Regions from separate parts of the Jiella sp. M17.18 genome, predicted to be linked through region 2. Evidence: riboswitches for the same ligand, from Rfam matches in the RefSeq annotation. Region 2 holds a riboswitch; the other holds the start of a gene.
The links. Region 2 has a riboswitch for thiamine pyrophosphate ahead of thiB (thiamine ABC transporter substrate binding subunit). Riboswitches for the same ligand answer to the same signal wherever they lie in the genome.
Positions count from the first base shown of each region.

Region 1 (3,892 bases), on a different contig from region 2:
TGCGCGGCACGTGGATGCGCCTCAGAACCCGCACCAGCGGCGCCAGCGCGAAGCTCAGCAGCACGGCGAGCGCGATCGGCACGAAGACGTCGCGGCCGAAATAGAGCACCGCGACGATTGCGAGGCCGACGATCACCGAGTCGGTGACGGATCTGGACATGCGCGCCGACGGCACATCGGAGGAGCGCAGCTTGGCGCGTGATGGACGCACGACCGACATCGACATTATCCCGGCGGGAAACGCCCGCGACGAACGGCTATAAGTCGCTGGAAAGAAGTCCGATCCATCCGCGGCCGACAATTTGTCCGCGGCGCTCCGGAGGCGCCGACGGGCGGCCGCCGCGCGTCCTTCCGGTTTCCTTCGCCCCGGCGATTGTGTAGAGGCCATGACGACCGACACTGCGGACGAAATCAAGAGACCATGGCCAAAACACGCGACGTCAAGAAGGTGGTCCTCGCCTATTCCGGCGGCCTCGACACCTCGATCATCCTGAAGTGGCTGCAGACCGAGCTCGGGGCGGAGGTGGTGACCTTCACCGCCGATCTCGGCCAGGGCGAGGAACTCGGCCCGGCGCGCGAGAAGGCCGAGCGGCTCGGCATCAAGGAGATCTACATCGAGGACGTGCGCGAGGAGTTCTGCCGCGACTTCGTCTTCCCGATGTTCCGCGCCAATGCCGTCTACGAGGGCACCTATCTCCTCGGCACATCGATCGCGCGGCCGCTGATCTCCAAGCGCCTCGTCGAGATCGCCCACGAGACCGGCGCCGACGCCATCGCCCACGGCGCCACCGGCAAGGGCAACGACCAGGTCCGCTTCGAGCTTTCGGCCTACGCGCTCGACCCGGACATCAAGGTCATCGCTCCCTGGCGCGAGTGGGAGTTCAAGTCGCGCACCGACCTCATCGACTTCGCCGAGAAGAACCAGATCCTCGTCACCAAGGACAAGAAGGGCGAGGCGCCCTTCTCCGTCGACGCCAATCTCCTGCACTCCTCCTCCGAGGGCAAGGTGCTGGAGAACCCGGCCGAGGAGCCGCCTCCTTACGTCTTCATGCGCACGGTCAGCCCCGAGGAGGCGCCGGACCGGGCGACCACGATCGAACTCGGCTTCGCCAAGGGCGACCCGGTCTCGCTGAACGGCAAGGCGATGGCGCCGCACGAGCTGCTCGCGGCCCTCAACGACCTCGGCCGCGACAACGGCATCGGCCGGCTCGACCTCGTCGAGAACCGCTTCGTCGGCATGAAGTCGCGCGGCGTCTACGAGACCCCGGGCGGCACCATCCTCCTGCATGCGCACCGCGCGATCGAGAGCATCACGCTCGACCGCGGCGCGGCGCATCTGAAGGACGAGCTGATGCCGCGCTATGCGGAGCTCATCTACAACGGCTTCTGGTTCTCGCCGGAGCGGCTGATGCTGCAGGCGGCCATCGACAAGAGCCAGGAGCATGTCGAGGGCACGGTGAAGCTGAAGCTCTACAAGGGCAACGTCATCGTCATCGGCCGCGAGAGCGCCAAGTCCCTCTACTCCGACGCCCTCGTCACCTTCGAGGACGATCACGGCGCCTACGACCAGAAGGACGCCGCCGGTTTCATCCGGCTGAACGCCCTCAGGCTGCGCACCCTGGCCAAGCGCGACGGGCGGTAACCGGGACAGGCGGCGATCCGGCGCACCGGGGCTTCGACTCCGGCGCGCCGGTCCGTGTTCCGCTGCCGAATGCACCCTCGGCATCGGAAGGCTGGCGCCAACACTACCACTTCGTCATCCCGGCCTTGAGCCGGGATGCATTCCAAGCCACCGAAGCTTCCGATGACCCTTGTCTGAGGCGATCATCGGGGTATTGGGCGCGAGGGCCTGTATAGCCGTCGAGGCACGGATCCCGGCTCAAGGCCGGGATGACGAGCGTCGAAAACTGAGGCGTTCCTGTAACGCTCCGGCAGCTGGTGTGGTCTCGACGGCACCGCAGGCACGCCGGCAGGTGACAAGCCTGCCCCGCGGCGGTTTCGCAGCGAGGCTAACAACCCCCGCATTGACAGCCGACCGTCCCCGGCCCATCCTCCCCGTCGTTACCAGGGGAGTCCCGGCAAGGGGCTGAGAGGCTGATGGCGCGGCAACGCGTGGGCGCAGCGACCCTTCGAACCTGATCCGGCTCACACCGGCGTAGGGATGGTCAAGGCGCCGCGACACCCCGCAGGACTCTGCGGATCGTTACTCAGCCGAACGGCGCGATTCTCCACCACACGTCAGGACCGGATCCCAGAGCGACACGCTTAGGGAGCGTCCGATGAACCGCATGACACCGCTGGCGAATGCCGGCCCCCTGCCCGCCTCGACCAAGGTCCACGTCGCGGGAACTCTCCATCCAGACATCGCCGTGCCGATGCGCCAGATCGCGTTGCATCCGAGCGCGAACGAGCCGCCGCTGACGGTCTACGACGCCTCCGGCCCCTACACCGATCCCGCCGTCGCGACCGACGTCAACGCCGGCCTAAAGCGCCTGCGCGAGGCCTGGATCGCGGCCCGCGGCGACGTCGAGGCCTATGAGGGCCGGCACGTCACGCCCGCCGACAATGGCTTCGTCTCGGGCGAGCGGCTGACGCCGGAATTCCCCGTCCGCAACCGGCCCTATCGCGCGAAGGACGGCCGCGCCGTCACCCAGATCGCCTATGCCCGCGCCGGCGTCGTCACGCCCGAGATGGAGTTCGTCGCGATCCGGGAGAACCTCGGCCGGCAGCAGCAGGCGGAACAGCGCGCCCGCGACGGCGAGGACTTCGGCGCGGCGATCCCCGACTTCGTGACGCCGGAATTCGTGCGCGACGAGATCGCCCGCGGCCGCGCCATCATCCCCGTCAACATCAACCACCCGGAAACCGAGCCGATGATCATCGGCCGGAACTTCCTGGTGAAGATCAACGCCAATATCGGCAATTCCGCCGTCACCTCCTCCATGGCCGAGGAGGTCGACAAGATGGTCTGGGCGATCCGCTGGGGCGCCGACACGGTCATGGATCTTTCGACCGGCCGCAACATCCACAACATCCGCGAATGGATCATCCGCAACTCGCCGGTCCCGATCGGCACGGTGCCGATCTACCAGGCGCTGGAGAAGGTGAACGGCATCGCCGAGGACCTCACCTGGGCGGTCTTCCGCGACACGCTGATCGAGCAGGCCGAGCAGGGCGTCGACTACTTCACCATCCATGCCGGCGTGCGCCTCGCGCATGTGCCGCTGACGGCGAACCGGGTCACCGGCATCGTCTCGCGCGGTGGCTCGATCATGGCGAAATGGTGCCTGCACCACCACCGCGAGAGCTTCCTCTACGAGCATTTCGAGGAGATCTGCGACATCGCGCGGGCCTATGACGTCTCCTTCTCGCTCGGCGACGGCCTGCGCCCCGGCTCGATCGCCGACGCCAACGACGCCGCGCAGTTCGCCGAGCTGGAGACGCTGGGCGAGCTGACCAGGATCGCATGGGCCAAGGACTGCCAGGTGATGATCGAGGGCCCCGGCCATGTGCCGATGCACAAGATCAAGCAGAACATGGACAAGCAGCTGAAGACCTGCGGCGAGGCGCCCTTCTATACGCTCGGCCCCCTCACCACCGACATCGCGCCCGGCTACGACCACATCACCTCGGCGATCGGCGCGGCGCAGATCGGCTGGTTCGGCACCGCGATGCTCTGCTACGTCACGCCCAAGGAGCATCTCGGCCTTCCCGACAAGAACGACGTGAAGACCGGCGTCATCACCTACAAGCTCGCCGCCCATGCCGCCGACCTCGCCAAGGGCCATCCCGCGGCGCAGGCGCGCGACGACGCGCTGAGCCGAGCCCGCTTCGAGTTCCGCTGGGAGGACCAGTTCAACCTCTCGCTCGACCCGGAGACGGCGCGCGACTT
Region 1 covers NZ_JBFTEH010000004.1:297,223-301,114, reverse strand. The annotation lists gene AB5S17_RS10280 (AI-2E family transporter) at 1-220, opposite strand, end outside; gene AB5S17_RS10275 (argininosuccinate synthase) at 422-1,642, shown strand; TPP riboswitch at 2,057-2,180, shown strand; gene thiC (phosphomethylpyrimidine synthase ThiC) at 2,280-3,892, shown strand, end outside.
Region 1: another riboswitch for thiamine pyrophosphate. It lies ahead of thiC (phosphomethylpyrimidine synthase ThiC); the one in region 2 lies ahead of thiB (thiamine ABC transporter substrate binding subunit).

Region 2 (3,892 bases):
AGCGGCGGGCGTCTCCGCCGAGGCCGAAGCCGCCGGCAGGATCGCCCCCGAGGCGGGTCGCGGCAAGGAGGATCGCCGCCGTCAGCGCGATCTGCAACAGCGCCAGCGACACCGCGCGCGCCGGGTCGAAGTCGTAGCGGAGCGCCTGGTAGATCGCGACCTCCAGCGTCGTCGCGCCCGGCCCGCCTCCCAGGATCAGGACGAGGGTGAAGCTCGTCACGCACAGCATGAAGATCAGGCTCGCCGCGCCAGGCAGGGCGGTGCGGATCGCCGGCCATTCGACGATGCGAAAGGTCGCGAGCGGCGGCATGGCGATCTGCCCGGCGAGCTTCCAGCTTTCCGCCGGCACGCGGTCGAGCCCGGCGAGCATCAGCCGGGCGGCGAGCGGCAGGTTGAAGAAGACGTGCGCGATCAGGATGCCGGGCAGGCCGTAGACGTCGAGCCGGGGCAGGCCGAGGGCCGCGAACGCGTCCGACACCACGCCGCTGCGGCCCCAGATCGCGATGACCGCCAGCGCACCGACGAGGACGGGCAAAGCCTGCGGCAGCAGGAACAGGCGCAGCACCCAGTCGCGGCCGGGAAAGCGCGCGCGATGCAGCGCCAGCGCCAGCGGCAGCCCGCCGAGGATCGAGAGGGCCGTGGAGAGAAGCGCCTGTTCCAGCGTGAAGCCGACGATCGCGCGGATATAGCCGTCTTCCAGCAGGCTCGCGACGGCGGGAAGCGATCCGGTGGCGAGGAGAAGCGCCGCCAGCGCCCCGACGAGGAAGCCGGCGAGAACCGCGGCCGCGGCGCAGCCGATCGCGATGCGGATGCGGCGGTCGGCATTGCGGGTCATGGCCGGGGCGCGGGGAACGAGGCGCGCGGTGCCGGTCAGCGCCGGCCCATCGCCTGCAGCCATTCCTGCGTCCAGGCTTCGCGGTTCTTGGCGACGGTCTCGGGGTCGATGAAGATCGGGTGGTCGACCTTCGGCAGCGCCTGGAATTCCTTCGGCAGCTCGACGCTCGGCAGCACCGGCAGCGTCCAGTTGGTCGTCGGGATGATCGACTGGACGTCCTTCGACAGCATGAAGGCGAGGAAGTCGCGGGCGAGCTTCTTGTGCTGCGACCCCTTCAGCGCCGCGGCGACCTCGATCTGCAGATACTGGCCCTTCTCGAACGGAGCGGCCTGGTAGCGGTCGGTGTGTTCCTCGATCTCGTGATAGGCGGGGGAGGTCGTGTAGCTGAGCACCATCGGCACCTCGCCCTTGGTGAACAGGCCGTAGGCCTCGCTCCAGCCGGGCGTGACGGTCAGGATGCGGTCCGACAGCTTCTCCCACTTCGCCTTCGCCTGATCGCCGTAGATCGCCTTCATCCAGAGCAGGAAACCGAGGCCGGGGGTGGCGGTGCGCGGGTCCTCGATGGCGATCTTGACGCTGGGATCGCCGTTCACCAGCGCGTCGAGGCTCGTCGGCGGCGTCTTGATCGCCTTGGTGTCGTAGACGACGGCGAGATAGGAGTAGTCGTAGGGCACGAAGACCGGATCGGTGAAGCCGGTCGGCACCTCGATGGCGGAGAGGTCGGTGCCGCTGTCGACGAACAGGCCGGTCGCCTTCGCCTCGGGGATGAGATCGGTGGTGAGGCCGAGCGCCACGTCGGCGCCGCTCGACGCGCCTTCGAGCTTCAGCCGGTTGAGGATCGCGACGCCGTCCTCCAGCCCGACGAACTTCAGCACGCAGCCGCAGGTCTTCTCGAACATGGCCGTGATCTTCGGCCCCGGACCCCAGTCGGCAGAGAAGCTGTCATAGGTGTAGACCGTGAGCACCGGCTTGTCGCCCGCGGCGAGCGCGCCGTGGGTCCCCGCGAAGGCGGCGAGGGCGAGGGTCGCGAGCCCGGCGAGGCGGGAAAGGCGGAACGGACGAGGAGCGGCCATGGCGCGGGTCATCTTTCGCTGGTCGGCGAGCGGAACGCGCGTTGCTGATGGCTGGGCAACGCTCGCAATCCCTCCGCCGGTACGATCCGGATCAGGTTCGACGGGTTGGCCGTGACGCCTCTCAGCTCCTTGTCCGGAGCACCCCCTTGTGAGCGGGCCGGACTATCTACCGGCCGCGCCGGCTTGGCAAGCATCGGCTGCTTGGCCGGGACGCTTTCCCTTTCGTCTCCGCTTGCGCTAAGTGGCCGGCCCATGGCGCATTTCACCGTCCTCCTCGCCGGCCGCATCGAGCCGACCGCGGCACTCAAAGAGGCCGTTGCGGGCAGCCGCGTCATCGCGGCCGACGACGGCATCCGCCATGCGGCGGCGCTCGGCCTGTCGCCGGAGCTCTGGGTCGGCGACTTCGATTCGACGCCGCCGCACCCGCCCATCGAGCTGGCGGGCATCGCACGCGCCCCGTTCCCGCGCGACAAGGACCAGACCGACGGCGAGATCGCCATCGAGGCGGCGATCGAACGGGGGGCGACGCGGCTGACCCTCGTCGGCGCGCTCGGCGGCCCGCGCAGCGACCATGCCTTCGCGCATCTGATCCTCGCCTTGCGCTACAACGACCGCGGTCTGGCGGTCGAACTCTTCGACGGCGTCGAACACGCCTGGCCGCTCGGCCCGGACCGCCGCAATTTCCCCCTCGCGCCGGGTGCGCAGTTCTCGATCCTGAAGTTTTCCGACCTTCAGGGGCTGACGATCGACGGCGCCAAATGGCCGCTCGCCGACGTCGCGGTGCCGTTCCACTCCATCCTGACGCAGTCGAACGAGGCGATGGGCGAGATCGCCGTGACGGTGCGCGAGGGCCGCGCGCTGCTCCTGGCGCAGGCCGACCCCGCGGTACACTGAGCGGCGCGCCGCCGCCCACCGGCCATCACCTCCGCCGGAGCCTCGCGCTCCCCGCGCAACCCTGCAAGAGCAGCCACCGGCCACCGCCGAGCCGCCCCCCACCCGACTTTGCACGGCCGCCGCGCCGGCCGATTCCAGGCTTGGCCTTTCCCGACCTTTTCGACTATGGTGCGCCCCGCGTGGTCCCGTAGCTCAGCAGGATAGAGCATCAGATTCCTAATCTGAGGGTCACTGGTTCGAATCCAGTCGGGATCACCAAGGAAATCAACGGCTTAACTTTTCTATCATCGCGCCGATAAGAGTTTAGGGTAACGGTGCGGGTAACGGAAAGGCCGACGTTTCCGCCGGCCTTCCATCGTCATCAGCGATTCGCTCGCCGTTGTGCCGCTCGCCATAGCCGCAGTTCGCGCCGCAGGCGGATGATGGCAATAAGGAGCCGCATCGTCAGTTCCTCAAGACTGGTTCTTCAACCGCAAGCGGCTCTGGTGGGGCTGCGGCCGCCATTGCGAGATCCAGAACGGCAAAGCGCGACATGACGACCTTCACCTGAACAATGCGCTCCGCGTTGCCGCAGATGCCCCTTTGGACGCTGTAGAAGGACACCCGCACCATCCCGTCGCCGAGATCATCGATAGGCAGCGTCCCGGAAGCGTAGACGTCCGGGACATTCGACATATCGACAAGCGGAAGATTGTCGTGGCGCGACTTCATAGCTCGTCCTCCATTTCGCCTTCGTCCGCGACATCCCACTCCCGATCGTCCCGAGAACTACCCTCTTGCGCGGCAGTGAAGCCGCAACCATGGTTCTCGCACCAACCTAGCAGGGGCTCACCTTCGCCGTCGCCGAACACCCAGCCGGAATGCACCATGCGTGCCTGTCGCTCATCAATGTTTTCCGTCCAGCCCAGCGAGTGCTCGGTATCGGCGCCGTCCTCAAGATCGCTGTCATCGCTTTCGCGGTCATCGGTCCCTTCGCTGTAACCCGCCAGGTACGGCTCGAAGTCGGGGTCGCGATCCAATTCGTCCAGTACTGAGATCAGGCGCTCGATCTCGTCAGTAATGATCTTGCGGCTGACGACGGGCAAAGCTC
Region 2 covers NZ_JBFTEH010000005.1:136,796-140,687, reverse strand. The annotation lists gene thiP (thiamine/thiamine pyrophosphate ABC transporter permease) at 1-898, opposite strand, end outside; gene thiB (thiamine ABC transporter substrate binding subunit) at 871-1,908, opposite strand; TPP riboswitch at 1,960-2,064, opposite strand; gene AB5S17_RS11400 (thiamine diphosphokinase) at 2,161-2,802, shown strand; tRNA gene AB5S17_RS11395 (tRNA-Arg) at 2,984-3,060, shown strand; gene AB5S17_RS11390 (hypothetical protein) at 3,247-3,513, opposite strand; gene AB5S17_RS11385 (hypothetical protein) at 3,510-3,892, opposite strand, start outside.